4 regions of the Pseudoalteromonas sp. UG3-2 genome follow, and region 2 is predicted to be linked to each of the others. Evidence: predicted binding sites of a transcription regulator. Region 2 holds the regulator's gene; each other region holds the start of a gene.
What was found. The regulator LexA, encoded in region 2, represses DNA repair genes until DNA is damaged. The targets are predictions, from matches to a motif close to TACTGTATNNNNATACAGTA.
Positions count from the first base shown of each region.

Region 1: a site for LexA is predicted at 1,196-1,215, ahead of R3P39_RS07035 (S24 family peptidase). Genes of this name have one in related genera too.
Region 3: a site for LexA is predicted at 2,846-2,865, ahead of R3P39_RS08400 (YebG family protein). Genes of this name have one in related genera too.
Region 4: a site for LexA is predicted at 961-980, ahead of ruvC (crossover junction endodeoxyribonuclease RuvC). Genes of this name have one in related genera too.

Region 1 covers NZ_JAWLJU010000002.1:842,618-846,819, forward strand. The annotation lists gene R3P39_RS07030 (esterase/lipase family protein) at 1-718, opposite strand, end outside; gene R3P39_RS07035 (S24 family peptidase) at 1,232-1,645, shown strand; gene R3P39_RS07040 (Y-family DNA polymerase) at 1,633-2,889, shown strand; gene R3P39_RS07045 (transposase) at 3,134-4,105, opposite strand.
Region 2 covers NZ_JAWLJU010000002.1:2,624,992-2,629,193, reverse strand. The annotation lists gene ctaD (cytochrome c oxidase subunit I) at 1-505, opposite strand, end outside; gene coxB (cytochrome c oxidase subunit II) at 502-1,647, opposite strand; gene lexA (transcriptional repressor LexA) at 2,197-2,811, opposite strand; rRNA gene rrf (5S ribosomal RNA) at 3,635-3,748, opposite strand; rRNA gene R3P39_RS14760 (23S ribosomal RNA) at 3,890-4,202, opposite strand, start outside.
Region 3 covers NZ_JAWLJU010000002.1:1,139,051-1,143,252, forward strand. The annotation lists gene R3P39_RS08375 (hypothetical protein) at 72-359, opposite strand; partial or broken gene R3P39_RS08380 (cupin) at 777-1,079, opposite strand; gene dsbB (disulfide bond formation protein DsbB) at 1,310-1,825, shown strand; gene R3P39_RS08390 (hypothetical protein) at 1,832-2,149, shown strand; gene R3P39_RS08395 (ComEA family DNA-binding protein) at 2,168-2,470, opposite strand; gene R3P39_RS08400 (YebG family protein) at 2,881-3,189, shown strand; gene R3P39_RS08405 (amino acid aminotransferase) at 3,513-4,202, opposite strand, start outside.
Region 4 covers NZ_JAWLJU010000002.1:213,249-217,450, reverse strand. The annotation lists gene ruvA (Holliday junction branch migration protein RuvA) at 1-398, opposite strand, end outside; gene ruvC (crossover junction endodeoxyribonuclease RuvC) at 401-922, opposite strand; gene R3P39_RS04255 (hypothetical protein) at 1,490-2,581, shown strand; gene R3P39_RS04250 (hypothetical protein) at 2,863-3,966, shown strand.

The DNA of each region.
Region 1 (4,202 bases), 1.8 Mb from region 2:
CATGCAGAGAAAAGCGCTCATACTTTATTCCTAACTCATCTAGCGATGCTAATATGCCAGGGGCGCTGTCATCATCCCAGCTATCTTTTTGTGCATTAATTCCATGTATTAACACTATAGGTAAAGCAACATCAAACTCTGCTGCAACCCAGTCCACTGACATACACCAGTAGTTACCATCATTAGCAGTATCAATATCCACTTTCACTTCATTATTTTGGCCGAAAATAACCTCTTCGATTGGCACCTCAAGCCGAGTCTCCGTCCAACGTAAGTTCTTCCCCTGTAAAGTACCCACATACTTACCATTAAAGGACACTTTATCTATTTCGGGATTACGGTCTGGCCCGGAATACTCGGAGTCGACATCAAAGATAGGCATGCTCAGCATTACGGTAGAACCAATCACTTTTTGTGCCACCAAATCAGGTAATTTAGTCACATCAATCCTGCCATTATGCAGCACCGAGTCATTGAGTACTTTTGGAATATTGATGTTTATTCGCAGGGGTCCTTCAGATTTATAAGTACAGCCGGTATCAAGACCTGAGCCGTTATCAATAACATAGGTACCAAGCTTTGATTCAGGTGGAGATATCCCTGAGTTTTGAGCTGCTATATCAGCTAACTTGGTTTGGTTTAAGTCATGCGCAACACCATAAAAAGAAGCTAACAGTAATGCGGCAGTAATAAGATAATCGAAAACGTGAACTCTCATAATACTATCCTTTGTATTCTAACGAGTAGTATGCTGGGCAGCTTGCCCATCAAATATGGTATAAGTGCTATCAATAAACACATGATTAACACTAATGAAACATAGTAAAAGCGAAAGCGTAATATTTTCACGTTGACAAACTCAACGACTTAGTCTTCTTATTATGCTTAGGCTCGTTATAACCCTGCTTGATTGGCTAAAAGAAGCCTGAAGGCCCATACGGCTAGGGGTATGAAGAAAATAGATACAGCCAAGCTGACCACAATTGCTCTAACTCACTGATGTAAATGCGCAAGGGTAATAGGTCTACGCTCTTCTTGATAAGCGACGATATTAACCTTTTCAACAACATCCAACTTCACTTTCTAATTACTTACCTCTCCTCTCTCATTTTGCCCAACAGCACTAAACTGATTTACCGCAATGACAACTCCACTCCTTGATCTAAATTATTGCGAAAGACACCCACCGCAATTATACTGTATATATGAACAGTACAATTACGGTGTAAAGATGAAATGTATTCCTGTCAAAGCACAAGCCGGGATCACTGGCTTTGAGTCACCTGCAGCTGAGTATAAGGAGCTTGGGCTGTCGTTGGATCAGCTGCTCGTCAGACACCCAAACACCACTTTTATCGGTTTGGCTGCTGGGGATTCGATGCAAGGCCTAGGGATCTTTGACGGCGATATTCTTATTGTTGATCGCGCCGTTGAACCGAAGCATTTGGATGTTATCGTGGCTAACTACAACAGTGAATTTGTGTGTAAAGTCATTGATTTAAAAAAGCGGCAATTGCTTTCAGCCGGCCGCTCTTTTGCGCCCGTTAATATTTCTGAGGCTGATGCTTTTCAACTTGAAGGAGTAGTAATAAGCGCAGTGAGGTTATTTCGACGCAATGACGAGTTAGCTAAATGTATGCCCTAGTTGATGCCACTGCTTTTTATGCCTCTGCAGAGAAAGTCTTTGATTTGAGCATTCGTAAAAAGCCTGTGGTGGTGCTTTCTAACAACGACGGCTGCATAGTCGCCGCTTCCCCAGAGGCCAGAAAGCTTGGACTGCCCAAGTTTCAACCTTACTTTAAACTCAAGCCCATCTTGCAACAGCACGGCATGGTGATCCGCTCTTCTAACTATGAGCTATACGCGGATCTATCTGAAAAAATGATGAACATCATTGGGCAGTTCAGCGACAAACATTATATTTACTCCATTGATGAAGCTTTTTTAAAGTTTGATGGTTATCATAAGCTAATTCCAAACTGGCATGACTATGGTCATTTAATTCGCCGCACAGTATGGCGTGGCACAAAGCTTCCTGTGGGGGTTGGGTTTGGTCCGACTCCAACACTCGCAAAAGCCGCAAACCATGCTGCTAAGAAGTTTTTCGGAGCCACTGGTGTGGCTGTCATTGATAATGAGCAAGCCCGTCGTACCATTTTAAAGCAAATGGCTGTCTCTGATGTTTGGGGGGTTGGAAAGCGGCTGGCGAAAAAGCTTAATCTGATGGGAGTGAATAGCGCACTTGATTTAGCGAATCAAAACCCAAAGCATATGCGCAAACAGTTCAGTGTTGTGTTAGAGCGTACCATTACAGAGCTAAATGGCTATGAATGCTTAAGCTGGGGTGACGTTAAGCAAAGGAAAAAGGAAATATACAGCACCCGAAGCTTTGGCCAACGGATCACCGACCCCAGCTCTTTAAAAGCTGCACTCATTACTCACTGCACGATTGTGACTAAAAAGCTTAGACGGCAAGGAGCATTAGCTAAACAAATTATTGTTTTTGCACATTCATCTCCCTTTGAAGACGGCTTCTTTAAAAAGTCATTTATTACTTCTTTGCCCGTTGCCTCCAACGACTGCAGGGTTTTTGCCGCTACCGTAAAAGAGATATTTGGCCAGCTCTACCAACCAGGAGTGCGTTATTACAAAGCCGGTGTCGGCGCCTTTGAGCTAGAAGATGACCACCTACAACAAGCAGATATGTTTAATACATCACAAGACAACCCAAAGTTAATGGCAGTGCTCGATAACATAAATAGCCGCTACGGTGATTCCGCTTTGGCTCTGGGTAGCCAAATACAAAGTAACCGCTGGGCAATGAAACGGGAGTACCTATCACCCCACTACACGACTCGATGGTCTGATATTCCTACCATAAAATGTTGAAGGACAGATGAGTAGCTCTATTAGCTACAGAGCTATGATGAAAGAACTAATGACACCCACCTTTTCTTAAAAGACAAAAAACCAAAGGCTCGAGGATGTAATTTCACACTATTCAAGAGTTACATTCAACAGAGAATTGCTTTTGCAAAGAGGATACTGGCTTTTTTATACCTTATATCAATATAACGTACAGCAAATATTGTCAGCGCAAAATTAGTCTGTCAGCTCAATCTACTCAAGTATATTACGCTAACAAGCGCTCAGAGTTGACTAGGTTTGGTCTCCACCTTTTATGTAACCTTTCACAGTAGTTGGTAATTGCTTGTGGCCGGCCTGCAGCGCCATGAAATACATGGGAAAACTGAGTAGTTAACTTAAACCAATTTTTGGGCTCAATATTTAACCTTGCAAGAATGGGGTGTACTTCATCGATGTGCCCTGCTTTATCACTGCGAATGCTTTGTCCTGTTAATTCTACTAATTCAAGATAATAAGTGAGTTCAAAAGGAATGCCTTGAGTCATATGCTTTCTAGGGTTCCCAGCAAAACGCAGTAAACTTTTTGGCTGCTTACCATGTTTTGCGTGCTCTATGCGCTTTTTGATGCTGGTATGGTTGGAGGTTTCGGGGGTTGAAGCCATTTTCGCGCGGATAGGATTCAAATCTACATACGCCATACAAGCGGCAAGTGCGGCTTCATCGAGTAGTGCTTGCGATTTGAATCGCCCTTCCCAAAAACGGCCTTTGCAGCCATCCTCCCTATTTGCTCTTCGAGCAATGTCTTCATTGAGTACACGCATAAACCAACTGATACTCGCCAACCTTTCTCTATATTGACTGATTTGCGCAGCAAGCATGACGCGCTCTGACTCATTGAGAGCCTCACCATTGATAAACTTATTCGTGAGCCAGTTCCCCTTATATAACTTATGCCAACGAATAACAACGGCCCTATCTGATAAGCGTTTTGCTTGTTTGTCGTCAACATACAAAACAACATGTGTGTGATTACTCATCACTGCATAAGCGCAAACATCAATGCAAAAAGCACTGGCAAGCAGAAACAGCTTTTGTTCCACCCAGTGGCGGCGGTGTTCATAAGATTTTCCTGTTACTACGTCTTTGCCGCACAAATAGGCTTGCCTTACGCAGCGCGAAATACAGTGGTAGTACTTGGTGTCGGCTAAACTGATCTGTCTTTTTCTGGCTGTTGCCATGGCGGTGTCTCCTCAATCCTTGAGTACATAGCTAACAGTAGACAAGTTTTCGAAAAGGGACAAATTTGAGATGGGTGTCTTCAATTATCCCATTAAA
Region 2 (4,202 bases):
AGCTGATCCCCATAATATGCACCGCAAAAACAAAAAATGCCGTATTGTCGTTACTATAGGTGGTCGACAGTGGCGCATAGAAGGTCCAACCAAATGCAGGGCCACCGCCTTCTAAGAAAAGCGAGAAAAGTAAAATGGCAAAGGCAAATGGCAGTATCCAAAAGCTCCAGTTATTCATTCTCGGCAAGGCCATATCAGGCGCTCCGATCATCATTGGGATCATCCAGTTAGCTAACCCTGTGAAGGCAGGCATAACCGCCCCAAATACCATAATTAACCCGTGCACTGTGGTCATCTGGTTAAAGAAGTGAGGGTCAACTAATTGCAGACCTGGTTGAAATAACTCAGCCCTTATGACCATCGCCATGGCACCGCCAATAAGGAACATCGCAAGAGAGAAGAGTAAATACAGTGTTCCAATATCTTTATGATTGGTAGTAAAAAGCCAACGCTTCAAGCCTTTCGGGGGGGCGTGGTGTGAATGTTCTTCGACAATGGCACTCATTTTTCAGCCTCCTCTAGCGCATCGATTTCTTTTTGTACATCGCTCGGCTGTATCACTTCTCCAGTGTCGTTACCCCAACTATTTCTTTTGTAGGTAATAACGCCCGCGATTTGTTTTATTGTCAGTTGTTTAGCAAATGCCTGCATTGCAGTACCTGGACGACCTAGCAGCAATACGTCGATATGCTCTTTAATATCTCCAACTACCACTTTGTTATCTTTTAAAGCCGGGAAGACACCTGGTAAGCCAAGCCCTGTAGGCTGGTGACAGGCAGCGCAGTATGCCATATAGGTTTGCTCTCCCACTTCCATCAGCTCTTCTTTGGAAAAGGTTTGTTGTGCAACTTCCGCCGAGGCTGCTTGCTCAGCAGCTTTTTCTGCTTTGGCATTTTCAAGCCAAAGATCAAACTCTTGTGGCTCAACAGCTTCAACAACAATCGGCATAAAGCCGTGATCTTTGCCGCAAAGCTCGGCACATTGACCACGATAAATGCCCTCCTCATTTACCTTAGTCCAGGCTTCGTTGATAAACCCTGGATTGGCGTCCTTTTTGACTGCAAAGTCAGGCACCCACCAAGAATGGATGACATCGTCTGAGGTCATTAGAAAGCGCACTTTCCTGTCGGTTGGAATAACCAAGTGTTTGTCTACTTCTAGCAAATAGTTTTGGTTTTTATCTTTGAGATCGGCTATTTCATCTTTCGGTGTGGAAAGCAATGAAAAGAAATCAACATCATGACCCATGTATTCATAATGCCACTTCCATTGGGAACCGGTGACTTTAATGGTCAAATCGGCTTTACTGGTGTCTTCCATTGCAATCAAGGTTTTGGTGGCGGGAACCGCCATTGCTATTAAGATCACAAAGGGAATAGCGGTCCATAGGATCTCAACTTTGGTGCTTTCATGAAATTGGGCTGGTACAACCCCTTTAGACTTCCGATGTTTGAGCAAAGCCCAAAACATCACAGCAAATACAACAACCCCAATGACACAACATATCAAAAAGATAGTCATATGGAGGTCATACACTTGCTGGCTAATATCCGTCACACCCTGCCTCATATTATAAGCACTATTGGCTAATGATGGCATTGCGATCAGCATGGTGACGAATGTGGCAACTAATCGACAAATTTTCATTTGACGTCTCCTTCAAAGTCGCTCACAGCGGCTTTTTGTTATTATTGGATGACTGTCATAATGTCTATTAACACATAGACTTACTGCACGACTATTAACCAATTAGTCAAAAAACACACAAAATGCAAGGTTTTTGAAAAATAAGTGTTACCAACAATATTTTATATTTACTGTTGTAAAACCAATATTAGCTCTAAGTATTGTGGCAATATCAACAAACTAAGACCCTAAGGCAGTCGATATAAGTCTTTAATATGGAGTAAGTTAAAGTTATTAAGAAATAGTTTTAGCTATTACGCGCAAAGATTGGAGTGACTTGTTACTCAACTGTACTTCGCAATTTGCTAACAAAAGTATTGATTTACTATCTAGAATGATAACGGCAGGCTTAAAAAATACTCTGCTCTTGTTTCATTAACTCAACAGTGAGAGCGTAAGAATAGAAACAGGAGCTACCACTTCGACTTGTTGAAAAAGGCGGTTTAACACCATAAGTGGCAGCTTAACAAGAACCATCAATTGATTCGCAAGAATTGCTTAAAACTTTTGCTACATCCAGTCGGCATTTCTAATGATACCAACCGCCAGACCTTCAATGGCAAAATTCTGATGCTCTAAATCCACTTCAATAGCTTGAAACTCATCATTTTCAGCATGCAAAAGAACCTTTTTTCCTTGCTTCTCAAGACGCTTTACAGTGACGTCATCTTCCACTCTAGCCACAACTACCTGGCCATTCTCTGCTAACTGAGTGCTATGAACAGCAAGTAGATCGCCGTCCAATATACCAATATCCTTCATACTCATACCATTTACCCGAAGCAAATAATCAGCATGAGGCTTAAATAATGCGGCATCAACATGACAATGTGATTCAACATGCTGCTGAGCTAGAATAGGTTCCCCTGCGGCAACACGGCCAATAACGGGTAGACCAAGCTCCTCTTCTTCCTCTTCAACCAAACGTATACCACGACTCGCACCTGGAACCATTTCTATAACACCTTTTTTAGCAAGCGCTTTTAGGTGTTCCTCTGCTGCATTAGCGCTCTTAAACCCCAAAGCATCGGCAATTTCAGCACGAGTTGGAGGCATGCCAGTATCTTTTATAAAAACTTTTATTAACTCAAAGATCTGTTCTTGACGTTTAGTAAGCGGTCGCATTAACTGGTATTCCATACAGTGGTTTATTTACTGTAAGTATATACAGCCAAGAAAAAATCGCAAATGTTTATTGCTCAGATATTTAGCAAATCATGAGGAGTGATTAAACCATAATACAAAATAGTATACATGCTATCAGACTGGCACGTTGAGGATAAGGAAAACCCAGCTAAGGAGATACCAGCCTGTGGATAGGTATATTACCAGCGTGGGTTCATTGCGACCAAAGCAACGCTTTGCAGCGCAATGAACGCGAGGGTGACGAGAAACCGAAGCACTGCTTCGCAGTTCGAGGAAGTGAGCGCAAGGATGCGCGAAGGGGAGATACTACATGGGTGAACTGCGACCGAAGCACCGCTTCGCAGTGCAGTGAACGCGAGATATGGATACCGAGCCGGAAGCCCTCCACAGGGATGTGTGCCCAAAGGTCGCCTACCTGGTAGGCGCGGGTTTACCCCGCGCTTTTTATTGTGCGCTAAACGCAAAAAACCCCGACTCTTTCGAATCGGGGTTTGACGTACAAGGAAGTACTAATGTCGATGAGATTTATGGATGAATGCCTTTCATCGACCTCTTAATAAGGCCCTGGCTCGCGACGAAGTAGGATGTTCTCATTCTTTTCATAGAGAGACACATGGGTGAACTGCGGCCGAAGCACCGCTTCGCAGTGCAGTGAACGCGAGGGTGACGAGAAACCGAAGCAACGCTTCGCAGTTCGAGGAAGTGAGCGCAAGGATGCGCGAAGGGGAGGTACTACATGGAAGTACTTTACTCCAAACGCAAAAAACCCGCTGCATTGCTGCAGCGGGTTTCTCTTATAAGGCCCTGGCGATGTTCTACTTTCACATGGGAAGCCCACACTATCATCGACGCTGTTTTGTTTCACTTCTGAGTTCGGCATGGAGTCAGGTGGTTCCAAAACGCTATAGTCACCAGGAAATTCGGTGTATCAATGAGGTCGCCCTCATTAATTAAAATCTGGAAAAAACTGCTTAAATTCTTTGTCTTCGTCGCGGTCTAAAACCGCTGCTACTTTAGTATCTTATCAACTTCTGTCGCTAAACCACTTTGGCGTTGTATGGTTAAGCCTCACGGGTAATTAGTACAGGTTAGCTTAATGGCTCGCACCACTTCCACATCCTGCCTATCAACGTTGTCGTCTTCAACGGCCCTTTAGTGGAGTTAAACTCCAAGTGAGAACTCATCTCGAGGCCTGCTTCGCGCTTAGATGCTTTCAGCGCTTATCAGTTCCGAACGTAGCTACCGGGCAATGCTATTGGCATAACAACCCGAACACCAGCGGTTCGTCCACTCCGGTCCTCTCGTACTAGGAGCAGCCCCTCTCAATTCTCAAACGCCCACGGCAGATAGGGACCGAACTGTCTCACGAC
Region 3 (4,202 bases), 1.5 Mb from region 2:
TAATCACTAAAATCAACGCATAGTAAAAATGCCACGCGTTGCAAATTCCATTTGAGCCGTTTGTTATACGTTCACTCGTAAAGCTTTTCCGTTGCTTTTTTTAGGTCTGCTTTCGGTAAGAACTGATCAGATATGGTTAAAATAGAATGAATATTATTGCGTAACTTATCGAGTTCAATATTTCCCGGGTTTATTGCTGTTTGCAACAAATGAATGGCCATATCAGCTAATAGAACACGCTGCTTTTCAAGCCATTCCTTATCGTCTTTAGTTGCGGGATTAGCCAAATAATTAGCTTCTACCAGACTATGCAATTCCCAGCTTGTTTTAATCAAATCTTCGCGTTCAAAATTATTCAATGTTGATTAGTCCATAATGTATAACAATTTAATATCGAGCGATTGGGGCATTTGTCTGCCACAATCTGTTTCGCTTTTGTCCTATGACCATTGATAGCAAATTTAGGAAGTGTTTACCAGCATTGAAGTTACGAAGCATTACTCTGAACGTGTACACGGCAAAAACGATCCAATTTGTTGTTTTCTGCTATAGAAGAGACATAATAATACGATGTATAGATACACCCGCTGCAGCTAGCTCAAGGAGAACTCGTTCACCATTTCTAGACCACATCGCGAGTTTATGCTGACTAAGCAATATACGCTCAGAAGCGTTGATACATTCCTTAAGTGAATGACGTCCTATATTCATTTTCATGGTAAGTGTCACTTAGCTTCTTCGAGCAATTAGGTTGCACTATTCAATTGCAGTGCGTCTTAAACACTGCCTTGTGATTCAACCACTAAAATTCTGGCTTCTCCTTTCGGGTGAGCAACATGCTCAGTGCCAACCGTTGCATAAAAAATGTCGCCTGCTTCTGATAAATGTGAATGCTCCACGCCATTTTCCTTATAGAACATTTCAACCATGCCATCTAACACCACAAAAACCTCTTCGCCATCATTGGTATGCCATTGATAAGGTTGACTAGTCCATCGTTGTGATACCATTCATATTGACAATGTCTTGCTCGCCCAAACCCGCTAAGCCGTAAATGTTTTACTTCTAATTACTCGCAAAGCTCTTTCCTATTCTGTTGATGTTTATTTCTGAGGAACTAGGGTTGCTTCGTGCGGCGATGAGCGCCTGCAGCTAGAAGCAAATTATAATCCTATAGTGATTCATTCTTTATTTGTAATGTGAAGCACTAGAACTCTTGCTTTTTCGGTTGTAAACGAGAATAACACCGCTGCGCTTGCTCTGATAGCAGCTGATAAAGCATAATAAGGCAAAAAAAGGGCTTCCAGTTATGCAAATTTCTACCTTCCATTTATCCCGACAGTCGTGGGGATTACTTGCACTCAGTGCGGCGCTATTTGAAGCAACGGCACTGTATTTTCAGTATGGCATGGGCTTAGAGCCATGCATTATGTGTATATATCAGCGTTTTGCCATGCTGGGGATTTTCGCGGCCGGTTTAGTTGGCCTGTTGGCGCCACGCTCGTTTGTGGTGCGCTCTGTGGCATTTATCAGTTGGGGCGTAGGTAGTATTTGGGGATACTTGTTAGCACGTGAACACATTGCCATGCAAACCACCACCGATCCGTTTGCGTTTACCTGTGATTTTGTGCCGAACTTTCCTGAATTTATGCCATTACATGAATGGTTTCCGAGCTTTTTTGCGGCAACTGGCGACTGTGGCAACATTGATTGGTCGTTTATGGGGCTGTCTATGCCAGGCTGGATGGAGATCATTTTTGCCGCCTACAGCGTAGTGTTTATTTTCTTTTTACTGTTCCACTTCACTAAACAAAAAGCGGTATAAAAAGTTATGGTTTTCAGACTAAGTCAACTCACACAGCTTAATGGCCTTAAGCTAAGAGCAAAACAGCAAGTGCTGCAAATTGCACTGAGCTTACTCGATAGCAAAACTAAGGTCATTTTAAGAATTGCCAAACTGTTGTTGCTCACACCTTTTTTCGCTTCTTTAGCCATATTTGAAGGGTGGGTACTGTTACCCGTGTTACTGGTAGCAGGCTTAGTCTACCCTTTGTTTACCACGCCTGTAGAAATCTTCTTTGCTAAGCCTAAGCTTGATGAAGCACTGCGGGAGTATGAAAATAACAATACGCTAAGCGAGCAAAGCTAATTGCTCGCTTACGGCGTTTTATACTTTAATTTTCCCCTCCAACTTAGCTAATGTCCCTTTACCAATACCTTTCACCTGCTGCAGCTCGGTTACCTGTTTAAAGCCTCCATGCTTTTTGCGGTACTCGATAATGGCGCCAGCTTTGTGATTACCAATACCTGGTAATGTCGCTAACATGCTAACGTCTGCAGTGTTGATATTGATAACGGCTTGCTGTGTTGCTACTGCCGCTGAGGTGGGTTTGGTGGGCTCGGCATGCACGCCTGCACTTAGTACAGACAATGTCAAAGCTAAAGCGGCTAATGTGGATTTAATGCTCATATAAACACTCCTTGTGTTGGATTATTCCTTGCCTGACGAGGTATTAAAATCAGCGCCAGACTGTCTAAATAAAGAACGAAAATTACACTTTGTCAAAGTCTGATTTTTGCATTTCTACACTTTAGTGTGTTAGCCATGCCCGAGCATTGCAATTAAGCTGACAATAGCAGGCTCGTTGAGTAATACCAATCCGCATTAATACATGCTCAATTTGAGGGAGTAAATTTGACGCTAACTGCGTTAAAAATTTCTTATTTAGAACAACTAAATAGCAAAATTTTTGCCTTGTTATCGACAAAATTTACTTGCCTCAAGATAGATCTCTTAATTAAGCGAATTGGTATAAAAATACTTGCTAAATAGTGGTAACAAGTTTACTGTATATAAAAACAGTGACAAGAGGATTAACCATGGCCGTTATCACCAAATATGTTGTTGAGAGAAATGGAGTCGAGCGTATGACTTTTACATCGAAAAAAGAAGCAGATGCCTATGACAAAATGCTAGACGTAGCAGAAGCGCTTGAAGGCATGCTAGAAAAAGTCGATGTACCATTAAGCGATCAGCAAGTTGAGTCACTGGCACTAGAAATTGCCAAACAAAAAGATGATTTTCTGTCGGTGCTTAAAGGTGGTAAAGCCACCCCAAAAGGCAGTAGCAAAAGCAAAACTGACAGCGAGCAAAGTGAAGACAAGGTCACTAAAATAAAGCAAGCCTAATACTAATGAATTTGCAATTAGTTGCATAATAATTATACCAATCCGCATTAATACTTGCTCAATTTGATGGAGTAAATTTGCCGCTAACTGCGTTAAAAATTTCTTATTTAGAACAACTAAATCGCAAAATTTTCGCCTTGTTATCGACAAAATTTTCTTGCCTCAAATAGACCACTTAATTAAGCGAATTGGTATAAGGCAAAGCAATGATGCCTATTTAATTAGTTTTTCAGCGATGCAAGAATGAAAAAAACCGCGCTCTGATGAAGCGCGGTTTTTTTGTTGCGACTCAAGCACGAGTCGCAGGTATTAAATAACGGAGGTTACTTAAGAACAGCTGCCACAGCGTCGGCAAAGTAATCGATGTTGTCTTTACTGACACCGGCGACATTAACGCGGCTAGAGCCAACAATATAAATGGCGTACTCTTCACGTAGGCGCTCAATTTGTTCTTTATTAATGCCTAAGAAAGAGAACATACCGTGTTGGCGGTCAATAAATGAGAAGTCTTGATCTACGCCTCTGGCTGCTAAGCTTTCTTTAATTAGCGTACGCAGACCATTAATGCGACCACGCATTTCATCTAGCTCATCGTGCCACATTTGCGTCAGCTCTTCGCTACCTAGAATAGTGTTCACAATATCAGCGCCATGAGCTGGCGGCATTGAGTAAATGCTGCGCACTACACTTAACAATACTGAGTTAGAGATATCAGCAGTGGCGCTGTCTTTGGCAATCACAGAGCAAGCACCAATACGTTCACGGTATAAGCCAAAGTTTTTCGAACAAGAAGAACAAATAATCATCTCATCAACGGCATCCGCAATGGTTCTCATGCCTTGAGCATCTTCTTCTAGGCTGCTACCAAAACCTTGATAAGCAATATCAATTAATGGGGTAAAGCCTTGCTCTTTAGCCAACTCTGCAACGGCTTGCCACTGCTCTTGGTTAAGGTCCATACCGCTAGGGTTGTGGCAGCAAGCATGTAATAGAACGACATCGCCTTTTGGTAC
Region 4 (4,202 bases), 2.4 Mb from region 2:
TTGAGTTTATCTTTCATTTCTAATACTAGGCGTTCCGCCGTCTTTTTTCCTACCCCAGGGATTTTAACCAGGGTTGTGGCATCATCGTTGTTGACACAATTAACGAACTGCTCTGCCGACATGCCAGACAAAATCGCCAAGCCGAGTTTTGGCCCGACTCCATTTGCTTTGATCAAAGTACGGAATAAAGTGCGCGCAATTTTACTATTAAAGCCAAAGAGTAGCTGAGCATCTTCCCTCACAACAAAGTGAGTGAATACGGACACCTTTTCACCGACGTTGGGCAACTCATAGAAACAGGTCATTGGCATTTGCACTTCGTAGCCCACGCCATTAACGTCGAGCAAAATTTCTGGTGGTTGTTTCTCGAGCAATATTCCGTTTAACTTTCCTATCATGGTTATCTTAGCCTTCCTCTTACTGTTTTACGTGCAGCCCCAGACATTTTAATTAGGTTTTGTTTGGAATGTGCGTGACAAATGGCTACAGCTAAGGCGTCTGCAGCATCCGCCTGAGGCGTACCAGGTAACTTTAAAATACGTTTCACCATTTCCTGTACTTGTGACTTCTCTGCGCCCCCGGTCCCCGCGACGGCTTGCTTAATTTGCCGTGCAGAATATTCACTCACCGCTACATCTTGCATGGTCGCCGCCACAATCGCCGCACCACGGGCTTGGCCTAGCTTTAAGGCTGAGCTGGGGTTATGGGCCACAAAGACTTGCTCAATGGCAAAATCGCTTGGCGAAAACTGCTCAATTAATTGGGTAATGCCTTGGTAAATCGTTTTCAGGCGCGTTGGAAAGTCCTGCTCTCCTACTTTGATGCAGCCACTGCCAAGATATTGAAATTTTGCACCTTGGTGAGCAATGACACCATATCCAGTAAACCTTGAGCCCGGATCAATACCTAAAATAACAGCCAATCGCTTTTTCTCTTGATTTTTTTTCTATAATGCCAAAATACTGTATGAATTACCAGTGAAGTAACAAGCTCTTAGCCCCACTATATATTCGACTACCTCATTCCATACGAGCGATCACATGCAAATCAAGGTAATTTCCGTCCGCTATCAATTACAACTGCAAGTTACGTGTAAGAGTTTGCCCAATAATGCTAATGATTTCGTGAATGTTATGCTCAACTACTTTGCCGCACTGGAAAAAACAGTCGTCAAGGTTAACGGACATACTCCACCTCCCCTTGCTCAATCAGTTGCTGCTATACCGCAATCGCCAGCTCTTTTAACTCATCAGTGTTTACCACGTCTATCATCAAGTATGATGCTAGAGTGATTTCCTGTAATGTAATGACATCACAAATATTATGTGTACTACGCAAAAATACATTAACTAGGTTGACCAAAAAGCGGATATTTACCCTAAATAAAGACACTTGATCTATCTATAGCCCTATGCTATTTTAAAAAATGTTACACTATGTAAACATTTAACGCTGGCTAAAATATAAGGATATTTTTGTGACAATAATTATGAAGTCATTACTTTATGGAACGCTAGCCCTGAGTAATATCGCTATGTCAGCTTCTGCTGGTACGACCGCGACCAATTACAAAACCGAAATTTGCTACTCCTGTAACTCTAACAATGCTATAACCTTCGCCAAACAATATCTTCCTACGGTAGAGTGCAAGGTAAGTGGACCATTTGATTATGATTATACTCAGCAATGTTACTCGCAACCGCAAGACGTACTCATTATTAACGCGAATTCAGGTCAAAAATGGTACTACCAACTCACCCACACCAATCAAGGCAAGTTTCGTCACGAGTTAATACTCAATACGACTAAAAAAAGCCTACCTGTTGACGCCAATAATCTTGCCGACGAATTACTACGTTACTATGCGGCTTGGGACAGGGCCACCTCTAAAGTTAACACTGAATACCAGTCTCAGTCAGTACAATTAAATATGCTTACTCAGACTCTTAAAAGTCGAGGTTCAATAACTTCAGAGTCACCAAACAATTGTGAACACGAGCCGATCACTCGCGCAGCCCACTTTGCTTATAATGTAAAAGCAAGAGCAAACTTGCATAAAATCTTAGTAAATCAATTTCAACAGGAATACGGAAGTGTTGATGGAGCATTTGAAACCAAGCAAATGACCGCACTCAACTTTTCTGTGAGTAAAGGTGGTGTAGGGCTTGGCGGCAGCTGGCAGTATGTGCCAGAAACTCGCTCAGTCAGTGTAACATTCACGGACGCCATCAACGGAAACCACACCATAGTCTACGACATTTTCAAAGGCCCAAGAGGTAGAGGACTAGACTTTGAACTTGCAGAACATGCTTCTTTTTTCGGTGGCAGTAGGATCAAAGATTTAAAAACATCAAGACCTGTCAACGTTTCCAACTGCATGCTCGAGGTACTAAATCAACACCTACCAGCAAGTATAGCTGGCGGCGGTGGTGGCGGACGTGAGCCAGTTAACCTTGGAAAAGCTTACGATAGAATCCCAGGCCGAAGTTTTGGTGGTATCGGCGGCCCTCAAACCTGCACATGGACTTTTTATGATCCATGGGGGGAGCCATATTTTAGTATGGAAGGCGCCTGCCCCTAGCTGGTTAATACATAAAAGTAAAAGAGGCGACCTACGCCAGCTCTTTTAACTCATCAGTGTTTACCACATCTATCATCAAGTATGATGCTAGGGTGATTTCCTGTAATGCAATGACATCACAAATATTATGTGTACTACGCAAAAATACATTAACTAGGTTGACCAAAAAGCGGATATTTACCCTAAATAAAGACACTTGATCTATCTATAGCCCTATGCTATTTTCAAAAATGTTACATTATGTAAATATTTAACGCTGGCTAAAATATAAGGATATTTTTGTGACAATAATTATGAAGTCATTACTCTATGGAACGCTAGCCCTGAGTAATATCGCTATGTCAGCTTCTGCTAGTACGACCGCGACCAATTACAAAACCGAAATTTGCTACTCCTGTAACTCTAACAATGCCATCACCTTCGCCAAACAATACCCTCCTACGGTAGAGTGTAAGGTAAGTGGACCATTTGATTATGATTATACTCAGCAATGTTACTCGCAACCGCGAGACGTACTCATTATTAACGCGAATTCAGGTCAAAAATGGTACTACCAACTCACCCACACCAATCAAGGTAAGTTTCGTCACGAGTTAATACTCAATACGACTAAAAAAAGCCTACCTGTTGACGCCAATAATCTTGCCGACGAATTACTACGTTACTATGCGGCTTGGGACAGGGCCACCTCTAAAGTTAACACTGAATACCAGTCTCAGTCAGTACAATTAAATATGCTTACTCAGGCTCTTAAAAGTCGGGGTTCAATAACTTCAGAGTCACCAAACAACTGTGTAAACGAGCCGATCACTCGCGCAGCTAATTTTGCTTACAATATTACCGCAAGATCAAACTTAAGACGAAGCTTAGCTAGTGCACTCGAAGAGGCATACGGAAGCATTAGAGGATCTTTCGAAACCAAGCAAATGACCGCATTAAGCTTCTCTGTTAGCAGAGGTGCAGCTGTACTGTCTGGCAGTTGGCAATATGTACCAGTAAATCGATCGACCCGTGTAAATTTTTATGACCCCGTAAACGGTAATTATACGATTGTCTATAATGTTTTTCCCGGACCAAGAGGTGTTGGTTTAGATATTGAGCTAAACGAAGCCATAAGCTTTCTTGGTGGCCATGCGATTAAAGACTTAAAAACATCAAGACCTGTCAACGTTTCCAACTGCATGCTCGAGGTACTAAATCAACACCTACCAGCAAGTATAGCTGGCGGCGGTGGTGGCGGACGTGAGCCAGTTAACCTTGGAAAAGCTTACGATAGAATCCCAGGCCGAAGTTTTGGTGGTATCGGCGGCCCTCAAACCTGCACATGGACTTTTTATGATCCATGGGGGGAGCCATATTTTAGTATGGAAGGCGCCTGCCCCTAGTTGGTTAATACATAAAAGTAAAAGAGGCGACCTACGCCGCCTCTTTTATTTAAGGTTAACGGACTTACTCCACTTCACCTTGCTCAATCAGTTGCTGCTATACCGCAACCGCCAGCTCTTTTAACTCATCAGTGTTTACCACATCTATCATCAAGTATGATGCTAGAGTGATTTCCTGTAATGCAATGACATCACAAATATTATGTGTACTACGCAAAAATACATTAACTATGTTG